3 regions of the Lelliottia amnigena genome follow, and region 3 is predicted to be linked to each of the others. Evidence: predicted binding sites of a transcription regulator. Region 3 holds the regulator's gene; each other region holds the start of a gene.

Evidence for each region. The regulator CRP, encoded in region 3, controls carbon source genes, mostly activating them, when cyclic AMP is high. The targets are predictions, from matches to a motif close to ATGTGANNNNNNTCACAT.
Region 1: the regulator CRP is predicted to act here: its motif matches at 1,825-1,842, upstream of mlc (sugar metabolism global transcriptional regulator Mlc).
Region 2: the regulator CRP is predicted to act here: its motif matches at 5,013-5,030, upstream of I6L74_RS14900 (ABC-F family ATPase).

The regions. Positions count from the first base shown of each region.
Region 1 is NZ_CP077236.1:3,819,552-3,827,046, reverse strand. It holds gene bioD (dethiobiotin synthase) at 1-387, opposite strand, end outside; gene mlc (sugar metabolism global transcriptional regulator Mlc) at 514-1,737, opposite strand; gene ynfL (multidrug efflux transcriptional activator YnfL/SxtR(Kp)) at 1,871-2,764, opposite strand; gene ynfM (multidrug efflux MFS transporter YnfM/SxtP(Kp)) at 2,886-4,139, shown strand; gene I6L74_RS18050 (carboxypeptidase M32) at 4,213-5,697, shown strand; gene asr (acid resistance repetitive basic protein Asr) at 5,847-6,242, shown strand; gene ydgU (small membrane protein YdgU) at 6,334-6,417, shown strand; gene I6L74_RS18035 (trypsin-like serine peptidase) at 6,519-7,340, shown strand; gene I6L74_RS18030 (bifunctional diguanylate cyclase/phosphodiesterase) at 7,342-7,495, opposite strand, start outside.
Region 2 is NZ_CP077236.1:3,177,930-3,185,424, reverse strand. It holds gene I6L74_RS14910 (MFS transporter) at 1-838, shown strand, start outside; gene I6L74_RS14905 (glycoside hydrolase family 31 protein) at 856-3,219, shown strand; gene I6L74_RS14900 (ABC-F family ATPase) at 3,398-4,993, opposite strand; gene ldtB (L,D-transpeptidase) at 5,216-6,136, shown strand; gene I6L74_RS14890 (GntR family transcriptional regulator) at 6,183-6,899, opposite strand; gene I6L74_RS14885 (PTS sugar transporter subunit IIC) at 6,910-7,495, opposite strand, start outside.
Region 3 is NZ_CP077236.1:1,375,585-1,383,079, reverse strand. It holds gene I6L74_RS06625 (putative adenosine monophosphate-protein transferase Fic) at 1-136, shown strand, start outside; gene pabA (aminodeoxychorismate synthase component 2) at 166-729, shown strand; gene argD (bifunctional acetylornithine/succinyldiaminopimelate transaminase) at 816-2,036, shown strand; gene I6L74_RS06610 (YccS/YhfK family putative transporter) at 2,033-4,120, opposite strand; gene crp (cAMP-activated global transcriptional regulator CRP) at 4,178-4,810, opposite strand; gene I6L74_RS06600 (OsmC family protein) at 5,120-5,524, shown strand; gene I6L74_RS06595 (phosphoribulokinase) at 5,571-6,440, opposite strand; gene I6L74_RS06590 (YheU family protein) at 6,471-6,689, opposite strand; gene I6L74_RS06585 (hydrolase) at 6,686-7,495, opposite strand, start outside.

The sequences.
Region 1 (7,495 bases), 2.1 Mb from region 3:
TTCGGATAAGGGACGCAGATCGTTCATCAGGCTACGCCAGCCGCCCGTCCCTTCTACCACCACATGATCGGCCATCGCACTCAGCTCAGCCAGACCGTTCGACAGTAAGGAATAATTAATAAGACCACTGTGCGCGACGCTACTTTCGTTTTCACTCAGCGCAATGGGATTGATCGCATGATAAGGCAGTTCAAAACTTGAGACGCTTTGCAGCACCAGCGCATCTTTATTGCGTAGGCCTTCTGGCGTCTCTTTACTGCCTTTCGCGACCGGTTTGTACCCCGCCACACTTTTACCGTCCGCCGCCAGGGCTTGCAGTAAAGCGCGGGAGACCACTGTTTTACCAACAGAGGTATCGGTACCCGTTACAAAGAAACGCTTAAGCATGACTTACTCCACCGTTATGCTTTGAAAATATAAACCAGGTAAATAATTCAGTGGAGTGAGTCTAAGGTATGCGCGCAGAGTCCAGATTGAGATAGCGCAAATTTTATGGCATCAGTGAAAAAACAGTTAACCCTGCAACAACCGGATTAATAGCGAGCCGTTATACATCGCATCTTTCACCAGCGCCGCGCCTGCCATGGTGCCTTGGTTAGAAAACTGGGTGCTTTCTACCACGATATTTTTGCTGTACGCCGGAAGGGATTGCTGACGAATACAGTCGGAAATCGCCGGGAACAGAATATCGGCGGCCTGGCTCAGGGGTGAGCCAATCAGGATTTTTTGCGGATTAAAGAGATTGACCATAATGGCCAAAATGCGCCCGACGTTGTTGCCCACGCCGGTAATAATATCTTTTGCCAGCAGATCGCCCTGCCGCGCCGCGCCGCACAGTGAATCCATGGTTAAGGGTTGACCATGCAAAGACGAGCTCATGGACTGGCTCAGACGTAACTGCGCCAGCTCCATCACGCTTTCGACGCTGGCGATGGTTTCCAGACAGCCATGATTGCCGCAATAGCAGCGCTTGCCGTAGGGGTCGACCTGCGTATGGCCAATCTCCACCAGGCTGCTGCTGCCCGCATGCAGTAAACGCCCGTCGGTAATGACCCCCGCGCCCACGTTGTGATCGATAACCACCTGAATCACATCACGCGCACCGCGGGACGCGCCAAACAGCGCCTCCGCCATCGTCCAGGCGCTGATATCGTGCTGGATATAGACCGGCACGCCGGTATGCGCTTTGAGCACTTCGCCCAGCGGCATGTCTTTCACATCGTCATAAAACGGCATTCGGTGGACAATCCCATTTTCCGTATCAATGATTCCGGGCATAGTGATCGCAATCGCCGTTAAGCGCTCGAGCCTTTGCTGATGACGGATAAAGAATTGATCGATATGAATGACAATACGCTCGAGCAGCGTTTGCTCAGACTGGAGCGGCAGCTCAAGGCGGTCTTCCACCACCATTTTGCTGCTCAGGTCGCGCAGTGCGAGAAACACTTCGCCACGACTGATCCTGATCGACAGGTAATGCCAGGCTTCTGTCTCCACCACCAGGCCTACCGCCGGACGGCCACGGCTGCCGGGTTCCTGAATTTCAGTTTCCTGAACCAGGTGGGCTTCCAGCATTTCTCGTACAATTTTGGTAATACTGGCAGGTGCCAGTTGCGCCAGGCGAGAAAGATCGATACGCGAAACCGGACCAAGCTGATCAATCAGACGGTACACTGCGCCCGCATTGGTCTGCTTAATCTGATCAATATGTCCTGGCTGACTATCAGCAGCAACCACCTCTTACATCCTTATTTTCGCGCTTCGAAATAAACTTTGGGCTATGGTGAAGCACTTGACACGTGGTCGTCAAATATTTACTTAGCCTTGTGATTTACTGCACATTTTTTACGGGCATTATAGCAAAGATTGCTTACCGGGCCCCGTCAATCAGCTGTTTTTTGAAACGCTGTGCCGCATTGCTGAGCTCATGATGTTTTGGCCAAACCAGCCACATTTCCGACACGGCATCCTCTTCAGCTATCGCCACCCAACGCATTTCATTTAGCTGCACGCGCTTAAACGAGGCGGGCAAAATGGACACCCCTAGCCCGGCCGCGACCAGACCGATGATGGTCATGGCTTCACCCACTTCTTGCGTAATCACTGGCGTTAACCCGTAACGACGCATCAACCCTAAAATATCATCGTACAAACCGGTCCCAACATGAGGATCGAAAAAGACAAACGGCTCCTGTGCCAGCTCGGCCAGCGTCACCGACGGCTGCGCCGCCAGCGGATGATCCCGCGGGATCATCGCCATTAACGGTTCCCGTAAAATCACCTCCCACGCCAGCGTGTCGGGCAACTGCGTGTTGCGCATGAGCCCCAAATCCAGCGATCCCTCATTCAGGGGAACAATCTGTTCACGGGTATTAATCTCGCGGGTCTGGATATGCACATCCGGATAATGACGACGAAAGGTAGAAAGCGTATGTGAAACCGCACTGATAAACGGCGCTGATGAGGTAAATCCGAGACGCAGTTCACCCGTTTCGCCCAGATGTAGCCGCTCCGCACGGGCAGCCGCGTCATTCACCAGACTCAGCACCTGACGGCTATCCGCAAGAAACTGTTTGCCCGCTGCCGTCAGGCTGACGCTTCGGTTGGTGCGGGCCAGTAGCCGCGCGCCCACCTGCTGCTCAAGGATCTGAATCTGCTGACTCAGCGGGGGCTGGGAGATATTTAGCCGCGCCGCCGCACGGCCAAAATGCAGCTCCTCGGCCACGGCAATGAAATAGCGTAAATGGCGCAGCTCAATATTCATATGTTTAACGTATCATTTGAGATTATTAATATATTAGACAGAATATTGACAATTTCCTACCCTGATCCTGTGGTCATTCCCATCCCCCGTCATCGCGGGGACGTTTTCGCAAGGATCTTACGTGAGTCGTACAACAACCGTTGATATCGCCCCGGCAAGCGACATTGATGATTTACCTGCAACACCTCAGCCAGCCCAATTTATTAAACGTGGTACAACCCCTTTCATGCGCGTCACGCTGGCGCTCTTCTCAGCAGGACTGGCGACATTTGCCCTGCTGTATTGCGTTCAACCTATTCTTCCCGTGTTGTCTCATGAATTTGGCGTGTCGCCTGCCAGCAGCAGTATTTCGCTCTCAATTTCAACCGGTATGCTGGCGGTCGGTTTACTGTTTACCGGCCCGCTTTCTGATGCTATCGGACGCAAACCGGTGATGGTCACGGCGTTACTGCTGGCCTCTGTGTGCACCCTGCTGTCGACAATGATGACCAGTTGGCACGGGATTCTGGTGATGCGCGCGCTGATTGGGCTATCGTTAAGCGGCGTCGCGGCGGTTGGCATGACCTATTTGAGCGAAGAAATTCATCCCAGTTTTGTCGCCTTTTCGATGGGCTTGTACATTAGCGGGAATTCGATCGGTGGCATGAGCGGCCGCCTGCTCAGCGGTGTTTTCACCGATCTCTTTAACTGGCGCATCGCGCTGGCGGTAATTGGCTGCTTCGCCCTTGCCGCCGCACTGATGTTCTGGCGAATTTTGCCAGAATCGCGTCATTTTCGTCCCACGTCGCTGCGGCCCAAAACGCTGTTGATCAATTTCCGCCTGCACTGGCGCGATAAAGGTTTGCCGCGCCTGTTCCTGACCGGCTTCCTGTTAATGGGATCTTTCGTCACGTTGTTTAACTATATTGGCTATCGCCTGATGCTCTCGCCGTGGCATTTGAGCCAGGCGTTTGTTGGCTTGCTGTCGGTGGCGTATCTCACTGGCACCTGGAGTTCGCCCAAAGCTGGCGCAATGACCGCGCGTTTCGGACGCGGTCCGGTCATGCTGACGTCCATCGGCGTGATGCTGGCGGGATTGCTGATGACGTTGTTCTCATCTTTATGGCTAATTTTCGCCGGAATGCTGCTGTTCTCCGCCGGTTTTTTTGCAGCCCATTCGGTCGCCAGCAGCTGGATTGGCCCGCGCGCCCGTCGCGCTAAAGGCCAGGCCTCCTCGCTGTATCTCTTTAGTTACTATCTGGGTTCAAGCATCGCCGGGACGCTCGGCGGCGTTTTCTGGCACCGCTACGGCTGGAATGGCGTCGGTGGATTTATCGCGTTGATGCTGTGCGCAGCGCTGCTGGTGGGGATGAGCCTGCATAAACGTCTGCATTAACGTTGAATAACCTCGTGTTTCAGTCGGACCGATGCTACTTTTTGTCATTGCCCGATTCAGACACGAGGACTTCATGAACAACAATAACTATCAACAACTCACCCGCACGTTCCAGCGTCTCTCCCGTTTCTCGCATCTTTCCTCCATCGCCAGTTGGGATATGTTCGCCATGATGCCACCAGGCGGCAGCCAGGCCCGAGGTGAAGCCCTGGCCGAAATGAGCGTATTGCAGCATCAGATCCTCACCGATAAGAAAGTCGGTGAATGGCTGGCGTCCGCCGAAAGCGAAGATTTAAACGACGTCGAACAGGCCAACCTGCGTGAGATGACACGACTCTTCCAGCAAGCGTCTTTACTGCCGGAATCGCTGGTTGAAGCCAAATCACTGGCGGGGAGCAAATGTGAACACGCCTGGCGTACGCAGCGCCCGGCCAACGACTGGCAGGGTTTTTCCGCCAATCTCAAAGAGGTCGTCAAACTTAGCCGTGAGGAGGCGCGCCTGCGTGCCGAAGCGAAAGGCTGCACCCCTTATGATGCGCTGCTCGATATCTTTGAACCGGATATGACCAGTGCCCGTCTGGACAACGTGTTTGGTGACTTGAAATCCTGGCTCCCGGATTTGCTCGCCCGCGTGGTGGAAAAGCAGGCGCAACAATCCTTTGTTCCGCCGCAAGGGCCTTTCCCGACCGCCGTGCAGCGTGAGCTCGGCCTGGAAGCCATGCAAATGCTGGGCTTCGATTTTAATGCGGGTCGTCTGGATGTGAGTGCGCATCCGTTCTGCGGCGGCGTCCCTGAAGATGTCCGCATCACTACCCGTTACGACGAAAACGAACTGTTGAGCGCGCTGTTTGGCGTGGTACATGAAACCGGCCACGCGCGTTATGAGCAAAATCTGCCGCGCAACTGGCTCGGACAGCCTGTCGCTCTGGCGCGTTCGACAGCCATTCACGAATCACAAAGTCTGTTCTTTGAGATGCAGCTCGGTCGCAGCAACGCCTTCCTGAAACACCTGCTCCCGGCTGTTCATGCGCGTTTTGGCAGCCAGGCCGCCTTCAGCGAAGAGAACTTTATCGCCTGGAACCAGCGCGTGAAGCCGGGTTACATCCGCGTCGATGCGGACGAGGTGAGCTATCCGGCACACGTCGTGCTGCGCTACGAAATCGAACGCTCGCTGATTAACGGTGAAATCGAAGTGGAAGACATCCCGGCGCTGTGGGATGAAAAAATGCAGTCCTGGCTCGGCCTGTCGACCAAGGACAACTACCGTAACGGCTGTATGCAGGACATCCACTGGACCGACGGCGGCTTTGGTTACTTCCCGTCGTACACGCTGGGCGCGATGTATGCTGCGCAGCTGTTCAGCGCGGCGAAAAACGCGTTACCCGGACTGGAGTCATCGATTGCGAGTGGCGACTTCTCCGCGCTGTTTGACTGGCTACGCCAGAATATCTGGCAGCACGGCAGCCGCTTTACCACCTCGCAGCTCATTGAGCAGGCAACCGGTGAAGATCTGAACAGTCGTTATTTCCGTGAACATCTCACCTCCCGCTATCTGTAATAGCCCGCGCCGGGGCCTGTCCCCGGCGCTGTACATTCCGTTACACGCCGAAACCAATGACTCACGGAAGCCTCAACCTCAAATGGATATAGTTATTTCAACGGCCCCGCAGTGGGGTTAAATGAAAAACCAAATTCGAGGGTATGAGAATGAAAAAAGTATTAGCTCTGGTTGTTGCCGCTGCTATGGGTCTGTCTTCTGCTGCGTTTGCTGCTGAAACTACAGCGTCCGCTGCACCTGCTACCGCAACAGCGACCACCATGAAAGCGGCGCCAGCGAAAACTGTGCACCACAAAAAACACAAAAAAGCGGTTGAGCAGAAAGCTCAGGCTGCTAAAAAACACCACAAAAAAGCAGTGAAAAAACAAGAAGCCGCTCCTGCAACGACCACTGCTCCCGTTGAGCAGAAAGCCCAGGCTGCGAAAAAACACCACAAAGCTGCTGCTAAACCTGCCGTAGCGCAGAAAGCGCAAGCCGCTAAAAAACATCATAAAAAAGCAGTGAAACACGAAGCGGCTAAACCTGCTGCTCAGCCAGCTGCGTAAGCGTTCGAGCTTAATCGCGCCCCTCGGGGCGCGTTGCAGACCGGTGCTGAACCGGAGTCGGATCAGCGCCGTTTTTATTTCCGGAGGCCGTATGCTGCGACGCTATCGGTTTGAGTTCATTCTTATCACGCTTATTTTATGCGCGCTCATCGCCTGTCGGTTTTATCTTTCCTGAATGTAGCACGCTGATTTTACTCCCACTTTCTCGCCGTCCCGTCTATAGTATTTTAATAGGGTTCACGTTTAATAATCATAATTACCCCACCAGAGTGTGATATGCGGAAAATAGTTGTGTGCTTACTGGGAACGTTCTGCCTCTTTTCTGGTTTTAGCCATGCGGATGACGGCGACGATGACGCTGTGAACGCGAAAGAGATCAAAACGCTTTTTTTTGGTCATGATGACCGTACGCGTGTCGCCGATCCGACTGAATCACCCTGGGATGCCATTGGGCAACTGGAAACCGCGAGCGGTAACTTATGCACCGCGACCTTGATCTCTCCTCATCTGGCGCTGACCGCCGGACACTGTCTGCTTATTCCGCCGAAAGGCAAACCGGATAACGTCGTTGCGCTGCGTTTTGTCTCCAAAAAAGGCGTCTGGCGTTATGACATTCATGGCGTGGAAGGTCGCGTCGAACCGTCGCTGGGTAAACGCTTAAAGCCCGACGGCGATGGCTGGATTGTTCCCCCGTCAGCCGCGGAGTGGGATTTTGGTTTAGTGGTGCTGCGCTATCCGCCGTCAGGTATCACGCCGCTGCCGTTATTTGACGGCGATAAAGCCGCATTGACCGAGGCGCTCAAAGCCGCCGATCGCAAAGTCACCCAGTCCGGCTATCCGGTCGATCATCTGGATTCACTCTATACGCACACCGATTGCATCGTCACCGGTTGGGCGCAAACCAGCGTGCTATCGCATCAATGCGATACGCTGCCGGGCGACAGCGGTTCACCGTTGATGTTGAAAACGGATAAAGGCTGGCAATTGATTGGCGTGCAAAGTTCTGCTCCGGCAGCCAAAGATCGCTGGCGCGCGGATAATCGTGCGTTATCGGTGACCGGTTTTCGCGACAAACTGGAAGCGTTGTCGCAGGAATAACTCAGCAGTATCTGACTTTACGCAATTCAATAATCGCCTCGATGGGCATCGGCTGACTGAACCAGAATCCCTGCAGTTGGTCACAGCCCGCGAGGCGCAGTAGTTTCATCTGCTTTTCGTTTTCCACCCCTTCAGCAACCACTGCCATGCCCAAT
Region 2 (7,495 bases), 1.8 Mb from region 3:
CGGTTTCTCGATCGGTGCGATGCTGGCGCCGCCCATTATTTACTTTGCGCATGCGTCGTTCGGCTGGCAGGGTGCGTTCATGTTCACCGGCGTGCTGGCTCTGCTGTGGGTGATTTTGTGGTGGGCGTTCTACCATAATCCGGAACAGCACCCGAATCTGGGCAAAGACGAACTGGCGTTCATCAAGCAGGATAACGAGCCACCAGCCGTTAAGCTGCCGTTCCTTACCGCGCTCAAAACCGTGTCTAAAAATAAGCGTTTCTACGGCATCGCCATTCCCGCGTTCATGGCTGAACCGGCCTGGGCTGTACTGAGCTTCTGGGTTCCGCTGTATCTTGCCAAAGAACACGGCATGGACCTGAAACAGATCGCGATGTTTGCGTGGTTGCCGTTCCTGGCCGCCGATCTCGGCAGCGTCGTGAGCGGATATCTTACCCGTCTTTATACCCGTCTTTTCGGCTGCTCGCGTGTGAACTCCGTGGTGGCCAGCTCCGTGACCGGCGCGTTCCTGATGATTTCTCTGGCTGCGGTTGCTATCACCCGCGACCCGTATATCACGATTGCGCTTATCTCTATCGGCGGGTTCGGTCATCAGATTATCTCCTGCATGCTCAGCGCCCTGGTGGTGGAATCGTTCGACAAAGGCCAGATGGCGACCGTCAACGGCATGCGCGGCTCGGCGGCCTGGATCGCCAGCTTCTTGTTCTCATTGTTAATTGGCGTAACCGCCGACAAAATCGGCTTTAACCCGCTGTTCATTGCCATGGGCTTCTTTGACCTGATTGGCGCATTTTTCCTGGTCGCATTTATTGCTGAACGTCGCGCCAAGCGCGCCTGATACTGGATGTACTGCATATGAAAACATTGAAAAACTGGACGCTGGCGAAGCAGTCAGCGAATCATCTGGAACTGCTGGTTGATTCTCAACATCACCTGAGCCTGTATGTGCTGGAAGAAAACCTGTTCCGCGTGCTGATTAAGCGTAAAGGCGAGCTGGCGCTGGAGAAAACCTGGAGCATAGCGCCAGACCAGGACGTGCCGTGGGAAGGCCGGCATCGTGAAGATCTCAGCGGGTTTAGCTGCCCGACCTGGACGCTCACGCAGCAGGACAATGCGCTGGTGATTGCCACCGAACAGCTGCGCGTAACCGTGCATCAGCCGCTGTGGCTGGAGTGGCATTATCGCAATGAGGCAGGTGAATGGCAGGCGCTGGTGAACGATCGCCCAACAAGTGCCTATCTGCTGAACGCCCACGGCGACGGCGCAGCCCACTACCTGAGCCGTCGTAAAGATGAGCGTTTTTATGGCCTGGGCGAGAAAGCGGGTGATTTGCAGCGCAACGGCAAACGCTATGAGATGCGCAATCTGGATGCGATGGGCTATAACGCCGCCAGCACCGATCCGCTGTACAAGCATATTCCGTTTACCATCGCCCGCCGCGACGACGTGAGCTACGGCGTGTTTTACGACAACCTGAGCAGCTGCTGGCTGGATCTGGGTAACGAAATCGACAACTACCACACCGCCTATCGCCGCTGGCAGGCCGAAGCGGGTGATATTGATTACTACATTTTTACCGGCAAACGCGTGCTCGACGTCACCAAAGCCTTCGTGCGCCTGACCGGGAAAACGCTTTTCGGACCGAAATGGAGCCTGGGCTACAGCGGCTCAACGATGCACTACACCGACGCACCCGACGCGCAAATTCAGCTGATGAACTTCATCCGCCTGTGCGAAGAGCATGCGATCCCGTGCGACTCGTTCCAGCTGTCGTCCGGATATACCTCGATTAACGGCAAGCGCTACGTCTTTAACTGGAACTATGACAAAGTGCCGCAGCCCAAAGTGATGAGCCAGGCCTTCCACGACGCCGGTCTCAAGCTTGCCGCGAATATCAAACCCTGTCTGCTACAGGATCACCCACGCTACGGCGAAGTGGCCGAAAAAGGCCTGTTTATCCGTGATTCAGAAACCGATGCGCCAGAACGCTCAAGCTTCTGGGACGACGAAGGTTCACACCTTGACTTTACGAATCCACAAACGGTTGAGTGGTGGCAGAACGGTGTGACGACCCAAATCCTGGAAATGGGGATTGATTCCACCTGGAATGATAACAACGAGTTTGAAGTCTGGGATGGTGAGGCGCGCTGTCACGGCTTCGGTCAGGACATTGCGATCAAACACATTCGCCCGGTGATGCCGCTGCTAATGATGCGCGCGTCAATGGAAGCCCAACAGAAGTTTGCCCCGGAAAAACGTCCGTATTTGATCTCGCGTTCTGGCTGCGCCGGAATGCAGCGCTACGTCCAGACCTGGAGCGGCGACAACCGGACCAACTGGGACACGCTGCGCTATAACACCCGCATGGGCCTGGGCATGAGCCTGTCCGGCCTGTTTAACGTCGGCCACGACGTGGGCGGTTTCTCCGGCGATAAACCTGACGCCGAGCTGTTTGTGCGCTGGGTGCAGAACGGCGTGATGCATCCACGCTTTACCATTCACTCGTGGAATGACGATCGGACGGTGAATGAGCCTTGGATGTATCCGGGTGTGACCCCTGCCATTCGCGGTGCCATCGAACTGCGCTATCGGCTGCTGCCCTATCTTTACACTCTGCTTTGGCAGGCTCACGCTGACGATGAGCCGATGCTGCGCCCGACGTTCCTCGATCACGAGCATGATGCGCAGACGTTCGAAGAGTGTGACGATTTTATGCTGGGCCGCGATGTGCTTGTCGCGAGCGTCGTCGAAGCGGGACAGCGTGAGCGCCGTCTCTGGCTGCCAGACAACGTGACCGGCTGGTACGATTTTTACACCCACGAATGGTTCTCCGGCGGTCAGTGGATTACCCGCGATGCGCCCCTGGAAAAACTGCCGTTAATGGTCCGCGCCGGTGCCGGTTTGCCGCTGAGCGAACGCATCACGCATGTGTCAGCTGAAAAAGATGATACGCGCGAGCTGAAATTGTTCCCGCTAAAAGGCGTGGGGACAACGTCTGGCATGCTGTTTGAAGACGACGGCGAAAGCTGGGGTTATCAGAAAGGCAACGCGCTGTGGCTGGAGTGGGAGATGCTGTGCGAAGGTTCCACTATCCATCTGAACGTGACGGCGCGAGGGGATTATCGTCCGGCATGGAAAGCGTTGAAAGTAACGTTACCAGTGGGTGAGAAACGTCAGTTGTTGATCAACGGGATTGAGCAGAGTGAGTGGGCTTTGTAGTCGTTGATTGCCGGGTGGCGGCTACGCCTTACCCGGCCTACATGACAGAAGTATTTCCCTAAGTATTTCGCGTTACAGCAAGGCGGCAAACCTGCAAATCCCCGGGAGCTGACATATGTCAGTGACCGGGGTGCGCAGGTGCAGCCAACGCAGCTGTAGCGTGAAAGACGACGGGAAATTAGTTGTCAATGCCTTTACTGCGCAGATAATCTTCGTAGTTACCGGTGAAGTCCACGATGCGCTCTGGCGTAATCTCAATCACGCGGGTCGCCAGCGAGCTGACAAACTCACGGTCGTGAGAAACGAAGACCAGCGTCCCCTGATACATCTCCAGCGCCATGTTCAGCGATTCGATAGATTCCATATCCAGGTGGTTCGTTGGTTCATCCATTACCAGAATGTTTGGTTTTTCCAGCATCAGCTTGCCGAACAGCATGCGACCTTTTTCCCCACCGGAAAGCACTTTCGCAGGCTTTTTGATATCGTCCTGGCTGAACAGCAGACGGCCAAGAATGCCACGAATAACCTGCTCGTCGTCGCCTTCTTGCTTCCATTGGCTCATCCAGTCAAATACGGTCAGGTCATTTTCGAATTCATATTCGTGATCCTGCGCGTAATAGCCAATCTGCGCATTTTCAGACCATTTCACCGTACCGTGATCGGGCTGAAGCTCAGCCACCAGCGTTTTCAGCAGCGTAGATTTACCCACGCCGTTGGCACCCAGAATCGCAATTTTCTCGCCCACTTCCAGCAGCAAATTGAAGTCTTTGAACAGAGGGCCGTTATCAAAACCTTTGGTCAGTGCTTCTACTTCCAGCGCATTACGGAACAATTTCTTGTCCTGCTCGAAGCGAATGAACGGGTTCTGACGGCTGGAGGCTTTCACTTCGTCCAGCTTAATTTTGTCAATCTGACGGGCACGAGACGTTGCCTGACGAGATTTAGAGGCGTTGGCACTAAAGCGGCTCACGAAGGATTGCAGATCGGCAATCTGCGCTTTTTTCTTGGCGTTATCAGACAACAGACGCTCGCGCGCTTGTGTCGCTGCCGTCATGTATTCGTCGTAGTTGCCCGGATAAACGCGCAGCTCGCCGTAGTCCAGGTCAGCCATATGGGTGCAGACCATGTTCAGGAAGTGACGGTCGTGCGAAATGATGATCATGGTGCTACCACGTTCGTTTAGCACCTGCTCCAGCCAGCGAATGGTATCGATGTCCAGGTTGTTCGTCGGTTCATCAAGCAGCAGAATTTCTGGGTTAGAGAACAGCGCCTGGGCTAACAGCACGCGCAGTTTCCAGCCCGGCGCGACTTCGCTCATCAGGCCGTAATGTTGCTCAACGGGAATACCGACACCGAGGAGCAGTTCGCCCGCGCGGGATTCGGAAGAGTAACCGTCCATCTCACCGTAGAGGACTTCGAGGTCGGCCACTTTATAGCCGTCTTCTTCACTCATTTCTGCCAGAGCGTAAATGCGGTCACGCTCCTGTTTCACTTCCCACAGTTCCCCGTGTCCCATGATCACAGTGTCGAGTACCGAAAACTCTTCAAAGGCGAACTGGTCCTGGCGAAGCTTACCGAGACGTTCGTTCGGATCCAGCGACACGTTGCCGAGCGTTGGCTCGAGATCGCCGCCGAGAATCTTCATAAAGGTGGATTTTCCGCTACCGTTGGCACCAATCAGGCCGTAACGGTTGCCGCCGCCAAACTTGACGGAAATGTTTTCAAACAGCGGCTTACTGCCAAACTGCATAGTGATGTTGCTGGTAACTAACACGGGAGATTCCTGCGAAAAAGTGTGATAAACACATCATTATGCCACAATTCCTAAATGAGATCCCGTGTTGCAGCGAACCGCTAAACTTTAACGAAAGTGAAAAAAATGTGATTTCGTACACATCTGAATTCCCAGGGGGAGGGAATGCACATATAATGCGCTCCCATCACTGACTCAGACTCATCAACTAATCGCCAGAGTGGCAAAGATACCTCGCATAACATGAATATGAAATTATCAACGCTTTTTGCGGCGGCGTTAGCCGTAGTAGGTTTTTGCAATACCGCTTCTGCGGTAACTTATCCGCTGCCGACAGACGGTAGCCGTCTGGTGGGTCAAAACCAGGTGGTTATCGTGCCGGAAGGCAACGACCAGCCGCTGGAATATTTTGCAGCTGAATATCAGTTGGGCCTGTCTAATATGCTGGAAGCAAACCCGGGCGTTGACCCGTATCTGCCGAAAGCGGGCACCGTGCTGAACATCCCTCAGCAGCTGATTCTGCCGGACACCGTCCATGAAGGCATCGTGATCAACAGCGCGGAAATGCGTCTGTACTATTACCCGAAAGGCACGAATACCGTGATCGTTCTGCCGATTGGTATTGGTCAGTTGGGCAAAGATACCCCGCTGAACTGGACCACTAAAGTCGAACGTAAAAAAGCGGGTCCAACCTGGACGCCTACCGCGAAAATGCACGCAGAATACATCGCTGCCGGCGAACCGCTGCCAGCCGTTGTGCCTGCGGGCCCGGACAACCCTATGGGTCTGTACGCGCTGTACATTGGCCGTCTGTATGCAATCCACGGTACTAACGCCAACTTTGGTATCGGCCTGCGCGTCAGCCACGGCTGTGTGCGTCTGCGTAACGACGATATCAAATTCCTGTTCGAGAACGTGCCAGTCGGGACGCGCGTGCAGTTCATCAATGAGCCTGTCAAAGCCACTTCTGAGCCGGATGGCAGCCGCTACATTGAGGTGCATAACCCGCTCTCTACCAGCGAAGACCAGATTAATAACAATGAAATCGTACCGATTAATCTGAAGAGCAACGTGCAGGCTGTAACTACCCAGCCAGACGTTGAAGCGACGGTTGTTGATCAGGCCGTGCAGAACCGCTCAGGGATGCCGGTTCGTTTGAACTGATTCGAATCGCGGCATAAAAAAAGCGGGCTTTTAGCCCGCTTTTTTATTATCCGTTATTCACGATAACTATCCCGCCGTGATCGTAGCGGTAGTGGCAGTGGGCATATTCCAGCGGCGTACCGTCTTCCAGATAGATAACCTGCTCGACTTCCAGTACCGGATCGGTTTGTTCACACAGCAGATGCTGCATATCAAGCGCCGTCGGTTTTAACGCACGGACCACCCGATACGACCCCATAATTTTCAGCCCCAGCGTCTCCTGAACGTACTGAAATACCGAGCTTTCAAGGTGCGCTTTGTTCAGGCCCGGCACCAGATTCAGCGGCATCACGGTTGAATCCAGCGACATCGGCTCGCCGTTGAGCGAGCGCAAACGGATAAAATCATAAACGGGCGTATCGACATTAATCATCAGCGAAGACTGCTCTTTCTCATTCGGAAAACGCAGTTCGAAATGCACCACTTTGCTGCTGACCGTTCCAAGATGTTCCCAGGTTTTGGTCGCACCAAAATAGTCGCTTCCGGAAAGATCCCACTGCGATAGCTGCAGGAAGTTTTTACGGATAAATGTCCCCTGCCCCTGGCGCGTATACACCAGCCCTTCCACAATCAGCTGGCGCATGGCCTGCTGAATCGTCATGCGGCTGGTGCTGAACTCCGCCGCCAGCGCAAACTGGTCGGGCAACGGTTCGTTGGCGGCATACTGCTGACTGATAATGCGTTTTTTGATTTCCCGCGCTATGGTGATGTACTTCGCCGCCATCGCCTTTTCCTTATGATTGATCCGCTATCACACTGTTTTTCAACGCCACTCGCTCTGCAATCTTGAGGAAAGGCAGGTAGAAGAATACACCAAATACAATGATTGCCAACTGCACCACCACCGCGCGCCAGTCTCCGGCCGTCGCCAGCCAGGCGCTGAGTATTGGCGGTGTTGTCCACGGGATCATCACGACACAGCGGGACATCAGTCCGAGCGTGGTACAGAGCCAGGCAAAATAAATGCCGATGGCCGGCAGCAGGACAAACGGAATCATCAGCGGCAGGTTAAACACGATCGGCAGGCCAAAAATTACCGGCTCGTTGATATTGAACAGTCCTGGCGCCAACGACAGCCGCGCAACCTGCTTTGACGAATTTTGTCGTGCAAAGATAAAAATCGCAATCAGCAGCGAAATGGTACTTCCGGTTCCGCCAATCATGCCGAAGGTGGGGACAAATATATTGTTGATAATATGCGGAATCGGCTGCCCGTTGGCGAACGCGATCATGTTCTCGTTGGTGTTGATCAACAAGAACGGTTCCAGAATCACGCTGTTCACCACCGACTGATGAATCCCCAGCGTAAACAAGAAATTA
Region 3 (7,495 bases):
GGGTTATCAACTGAGCTGGCGGGATATTGAACCTGATTATTGGTCTGCCGCCAATCAGAGCGGGGCTATGGGGGATTTAACCGACCTGACAACCATCTTCGCCAAAGTTGTGAGCGAAGCGCGGGAAACTGAGTAGAATAGGGCGGCTAATTTTTTGGAGCCGCCATGATTCTGCTGATTGATAATTACGATTCATTTACCTGGAACCTGTACCAGTACTTTTGTGAACTGGGTGCTGAGGTGGTTGTCCGGCGCAATGATGACATCACGCTGGGAGATATCAACGCGCTGGCACCGCAGAAAATTGTCATTTCACCAGGGCCTTGTACCCCTTCTGAATCGGGTATTTCGCTGGATGTGATCCGCGATTTTGCTGGCAAACTGCCGATTCTGGGCGTCTGCCTGGGGCATCAGGCGATCGGCCAGGTCTTTGGCGCGACCATCGTTCGTGCCGCAAAAGTGATGCACGGCAAAACGTCTCCGGTGACGCATACCGGAACCGGCGTGTTTCTCGGTCTGAACAATCCGCTCACGGTGACGCGCTATCATTCGCTGGTGATTGACCCGCCCACGCTGCCCGATTGCTTTGAGGTGACGGCCTGGAGCGACACTCAGGAGATCATGGGCATTCGTCATCGCGAATGGGATCTCGAAGGCGTGCAGTTCCATCCGGAAAGTATCCTGAGCGAACAGGGGCATCAACTGCTGGCTAATTTCCTCCATCGTTGATTGGTTATTGCTTTGTTGTGATTTTTTATGCATATTTTGTGATTATATTTTCACGGTTAATGTGACATAAAATGGATGGGCATGACATGGCAACTGAACAATCTGCAATTACGCGCGCAACTTTCGATGAAGTGATCCTGCCGATTTATGCACCGGCTGAGTTTATCCCGGTAAAAGGGAAAGGCAGTCGCGTGTGGGATCAGCAGGGCAAAGAGTACGTTGATTTTGCGGGTGGTATTGCAGTGACGGCGCTGGGGCATTGCCATCCTGCTCTGGTCGAGGCGTTAAAAACGCAGGGCGAAACCCTGTGGCACACCAGCAACGTATTCACCAATGAACCCGCGCTGCGTCTGGGGCGCAAAATCATCGACGCCACGTTTGCCGAGCGCGTTCTTTTCATGAACTCAGGCACCGAAGCTAACGAAACCGCGTTCAAGCTGGCGCGTTATTACGCCTCAACGCGTCACAGCCCGTACAAATCCAAAATTATTGCCTTCCATAACGCCTTCCACGGGCGGTCGCTGTTTACGGTTTCCGTCGGCGGACAGCCGAAGTATTCCGATGGTTTTGGCCCAAAACCTGCCGATATCGTTCATGTGCCGTTTAACGATCTTCACGCCGTAAAAGCGGTGATGGACGATCACACCTGCGCGATTGTGGTTGAGCCGATTCAGGGTGAAGGCGGTGTAATGGCGGCGACGCCAGAGTTCCTGAAAGGCCTGCGTGAACTGTGCGACGAACATCAGGCGCTGCTGGTGTTTGATGAAGTGCAGAGCGGTATGGGGCGTACCGGCTCCCTGTTTGCCTACATGCATTACGGCGTGACGCCGGACATTCTGACAAGCGCCAAAGCGCTCGGGGGCGGCTTCCCGGTCAGTGCTGTGCTGACAACCCAGGAGATCGCGTCGGCATTCCATGTGGGATCTCATGGGTCGACCTACGGCGGGAATCCGCTGGCTTGTGCTATCGCGGGTGCGGCGTTTGATATTATCAATACGCCAGACGTGCTGAACGGTGTGAGTACGAAACGCGAACAGTTTGTGAAACATCTTCAGCAGATTGATGCCCAGTACGATGTGTTCAGCGATATTCGTGGAATGGGACTGCTGGTTGGTGCAGAACTGAAGCCACAATACCAGGGCCGCGCGCGTGATTTCCTCCATGCTGCCGCGCACGAAGGGGTGATGGTGCTGAATGCTGGACCGGACGTGATGCGCTTTGCACCGTCGCTGGTGGTTGAAGCACAGGATATCGACGACGGTATGGCGCGCTTTGCCGCAGCGGTAGGGAAAATCGTTAAGGGTTAATGGGATTCGCGCCGCAGCAGGCGCGTTAACCAAATTCCGTGATGCGGGCGTTGCCGCCAGGCTACCGATGAAATGGTGTGCATGGTGTTCAGATGCCCGAGTATGCGCTGCAAGTGCTGTTCCAGCGTGCTCATCGGACCGTAGGTGAGCGTTTCTGGTCCTTCAAGAATATTCATATCCCCTGATTCACCCGGCGCGTCATATTCCAGGCGCTGCTGACACCGCTGCAATGCAATTTCACACGACTGCAAATAACGCTGCGCCAGGTCCGGCGTCAGCATCGTATGCTCGCGCGCCAGCGTGGTCATCGCGTTGATATGCTCGACAATGAACTGGCTGTGGGTGACCCACAGTTTCATATCGGCCAGATAGTGCGAATTAAAGCCCGGCTCTTGCATGGCCTGATTCAGCGAGTTAAACAGCGCGTTATGAGCCTGATTGACCTTCATGCGTTGGTACGCCAGCGGCGACGGCTGCGGATCGGCGCTGAGAATCAGGCGAATAGCCTGCTGGTCGGCCTCGAGCGCATCATGCGCATTCTGGCGCAACAGGCCGCTTTGCCACTGTGGCCACAGCCAGACCATACCGCCAAACGCAATCAGACAGCCAATCAGCGTATCCACCAGTCGGGCGACAATAAACTGTTCGCCATTCAGGGTAAGCAGTTGCAGGGTATATACCGCGGTGACCGTAAAGCCGACCATCGCCCAGCCGTAGTTTTTACGGATAAACAGATAGCTGACCAGCGTAATAAACAGCATGCCCGCCAGGGTGTAACCGTCCGGGACGTGGAAGTGCAGCGTGACGCCCGCAATCACCAGACCGGCAAGGGTCCCGCCCGCCCGGTGCAGGATCCGCACCCGCGTCGCGCCATAGCCGTTCTGCGTCACGAACAGCACGGTCATTAAAATCCAGTAGGGCTTGGGTAAATGCAGCGCCACGCCCATCAGGCTGGCGATACTGAGCATCACGCTAATGCGCGCCGCATTACGCAAAGCAGGGGATTTAAATGACAGATAGCTTTTGAGCGCCGGCAGCAGTGGCAAACGTTTCTGCTTATCCGCCATCAGATCACGGGAATAGAGCGGACGCTGAGTGCGCAGCACGCGTGCGATACGGCTGAAGTGCCAGGCGCAGAACTGCCCGACCGGGTTGTCGGGATGCTGACGGGCAATTTTCTCCAGCGCGCCCAACTGTTTATCCATGGTAAAGCGTGTGGGATAGCGGTGATAGAGAATATCGTCAGCCAGCACGCGCAGTCGCGCCGCGACCGTCTGGGCATTCCAGCGGATCACCGCTTCGGCGTGACTGCGCTCCACCAGCTTTTGCACTTCCTGTGGATGATGCAGGCTGACGGAAATATGTTCCTGTAAATCCAGCCCTACCTGAAACGTGCGCAGTAGCCGTTTGTATTCATGATTTTTATTGGCCGCCAGCATGTGTAGCTGCTGATAACACTGGCTGATTAAATCGACCACTTTTTGCTGACGCGTCAGCAGCGGCGGCAGCGCCTTTTCCGGATCGGTGTGCTGCGTCAGCAGGGTGTATTTTGCTTCGCAGTAATCAGCGAGCTGAACGTAGAGCAGGCTTAAGGATTCGCGCAACGGCTGCTCGCGCCACATCCAGAACCAGAACCAGTTGAATAATCCGTACCACAGCGTGCCAAACGCGTAGATCAGCAGCGGTTCCCAGACGGGCATATTCCCGGCGAGGCTGAGCGTAAAGATCGATGCAATCAGTGAGGCGGGAAGCAAGCGGGCATGCAGAGAACTGATTTCCGCCGTCACGCCGAGCGTGAGTGCCAGTACGGTCAAAATCAACGGCAGGGGGATATCGCGCGCCAGTAATAGCTGTACCGCGAGACTGCATCCGGCAAACAGCGAGCCGCCAATAATCAGGCGCTTGAAAAAGCGTTTATGCGGGGTATCGAGACCGGCAATATTACAGCAGGCAGGAACGAGAGAAAAAAGCAGACCGTGTTGCAGATGACCCAGAATCAAACCGACGGCCACGGGGAGACATAACACCAGCGTTTGCCGAAGTGCGTAGTTAACTTCCGGGTGATAGATCAGCCTGCGCCACATAGATGCCAGAGACAAAAACGGCGTGACACCTTGCGATGGCACGCCGTTCGACCGGAATTAACGCGTTCCGTAAACCACGATGGTTTTACCGTGAGCGGAGATCAGGTTCTGATCTTCCAGCATTTTCAGGATACGGCCAACGGTTTCACGGGAGCAACCCACGATCTGACCAATTTCCTGACGGGTAATTTTAATTTGCATGCCGTCAGGGTGGGTCATAGCGTCAGGCTGTTTCGCCAGGTTCAACAGCGTTTGCGCGATGCGACCCGTTACATCCAGGAAGGCGAGGTTACCCACTTTCTCGGAGGTGATTTGCAGGCGGCGAGCCATCTGCGAAGACAGGCGCAACAGAATATCCGGGTTAACCTGAATCAACTGACGGAATTTTTTGTAGGAGATCTCAGCCACTTCACAGGCTGATTTTGCACGTACCCAGGCGCTACGTTCCTGGCCTTCTTCAAACAGGCCCAGTTCGCCGATGAAATCGCCCTGGTTCAGATAAGAAAGGATCATCTCTTTTCCTTCTTCATCTTTGATAAGCACTGCCACCGAGCCTTTGACGATGTAATACAACGTTTCCGCTTTTTCACCCTGGTGAATCAGCGTGCTCTTCGATGGGTACTTATGAATATGGCAATGAGACAAGAACCATTCGAGAGTCGGGTCTGTTTGCGGTTTGCCAAGCACCATGCGCTGTTATCCTCTGTTATAAGCTGTCACCAGAGTCATAAATCGCATCCTGACTCTGGGGTTGCAATCGAATTCTTCCCCGTACCTGGGAACTAGGCTGTCATAAATGTTTGCAGCCTGTAATGTTTGATGTCCTCTGCATACATGTGTAACGTCAATGTATTACTGTAGCATCCAGAGTGTTTTAGCATAGCTTTTGCCGCGTGTCTCCTGGTGTCTCGCTTCAGCATGACGCAGGTCGTCTTCCGTTGCGAGAATTGTAACGCGCGGGTAATCTGTCCGGAAAAATGCAACGTCGGAGTGAATAAAATGCAAGCGCGTGTGAAATGGGTTGAAGGTTTAACGTTCCTCGGCGAATCCGCTTCAGGACACCAGATTTTGATGGATGGTAACTCCGGCGATAAAGCGCCAAGCCCGATGGAAGTGGTGCTGATGGCGGCGGGCGGATGCAGCGCCATTGACGTCGTCTCGATTCTGCAAAAAGGGCGTCATGACGTCACCGATTGTGAAGTGAAGCTGACATCTGAGCGTCGCGAAGAAGCGCCGCGTCTGTTTACGCATATCAATCTGCACTTCATTGTGACTGGCAAAGCGTTGAAAGATGCCGCGGTTTCCCGTGCGGTGGATCTTTCTGCGGAGAAGTACTGCTCGGTGGCGTTGATGCTGGAGAAAGCGGTGAAAATCACGCACTCCTACGAGGTGATCGACGCGTAAGCGTTGACGAGAGTCAGACCCTCTCCCACAAGGAGAGGGAAAAGGATCATTCGATCTTTTTGCCTTCCATCAGCCGTTGCACCAGCGGCATCATGATCAGCTCCATCGCCAGTCCCATCTTCCCGCCCGGCACCACCAGCGTATTAATGTGCGAAATAAACGAGCCCTGCAGCATCGCCAGCAGCCACGGATAATCAATATCGTCCAGATTACGGAAGTGGATCACCACAAAGCTTTCGTCCAGAGACGGAATCGTTTTTGCCGCAAAGGGATTCGAGGTATCCACCGTCGGGACGCGCTGGAAGTTAATGTGCGTGCGGGAAAACTGCGGCGTCAGGAAGTTAATGTAATCTTCCATTGAGCGCACCACCGAGTCCATGACCGCTTCACGCGAATGGCCGCGCTCGCTGGTGTCGCGGGTGAGCTTCTGGATCCACTCCAGGTTGACGATAGGCACCACGCCAACCAGCAGATCGACGTGCTGCGCCACGTCATGCTGCGGCGTCACCACACCGCCGTGCAATCCTTCGTAAAACAGCACATCGGTCGGTTCCGGGAGCGGCTGCCACGGCGTAAACGTGCCGGGCACCTGGTTCCACGGCACCGCTTCGTCATAGGTGTGCAGATATTTACGCGATTGCCCTGTGCCGGTATGGCCGTACTCGGCAAAGGTTTGCTCCAGCAAACTGAAGTCGTTGGCGTCTGGTCCGAAGTAGCTGATGTGTTTGCCGAGATCGCGCGCCTTGCGGATCGCCATGTCCATTTCGGGGCGGGTATAGCGATGAAAACTGTCTCCTTCTACCTCGGCGGCGCGCAAGTTGAGCTGCGCGAAAATCTTACGAAACGCGAGGCTGGTGGTCGTGGTTCCCGCACCACTTGACCCCGTAACGGCAATAACCGGATGTCTGGCGGACATAGCAACTCCCTGACTGGAATGATGAAGCGATCAGCCGCGAAACTGATTGCGCGGCATGATGTTGACGGTTTCGTGCAGTTCAGACCACACCAGCAACACCTCGCCATTTTGTAGCTGCCGTTTCACATCGGCGACCTTTTGTTCAAGCGAGCGTTCATGTTCACCATAATCGGTGCCTTCGCGTAATACAAAGCTTTCAATCAGACTGTCCAGCGTTTCGGGAGCCAGATCTTGCCAGGGAATCATCATCGTGTTTTTTCCAGCCAGGGGGTTAACCAGTCGGGGATACGCGTTTCCAGCCACATTTTCGGACGCCGTAACGTGCCGCCGATAAAGCCAACGTGGCCGCCATGTTCGGTCAGCTGATACTGCACGTTAGCCGGCAAATAGCCCGGTGCCGGAATCGAATGGTGATCCATAAAGGGATCGTCTTTCGCGTGGATAATCAGCGTCGGTTTGGTTATCTGATTCAGCAACGGCATGGCGCTGCACTGACGATAATAGTCTAGCGCGTCGGCGAAACCGTGGATCTTCGAGGTGATCAGATCGTCAAACTCCCGCAGACGGCGCATGCGCTTGAGCTGTTGCAGGTTGATCGGCAGCGTATCGGGATAGGCTTTCAATTTGCGTGCCGCGTTGGCTTTCAGCAAATTCAGCAGATAGCGCTGATAAACGCGCGAAAAGCCCTTTTCCATATGATAGCTGCACTGCTCAAGCATAAACGGCGCAGAGACGATCACCGCAGCGTCCAGCGGCACGGCGTCGCTCTCTTTCGCCAGCAGGCAGGCCAGCATATTGCCACCCAGCGAATAGCCAACCGCCGCGGTAGGTGCCGCGCCGTAGGTCTTCGCCAGCCAGTGTAAAAACCAGGTGCCGTCTTCGGTTTCGCCGGAATGATAAATCCGCTCGCGACGGTTTGGCTCGCCGCTGCATCCGCGAAAATGCATCACCACACCGAGCCAGCCGCGCGCTTTTGCCGCGTGGATCAAGCCGTGCGCATACGGGCTGTGCAGGCTGCCTTCCAGCCCGTGGAACACCACCAGCCGAGGTTTATG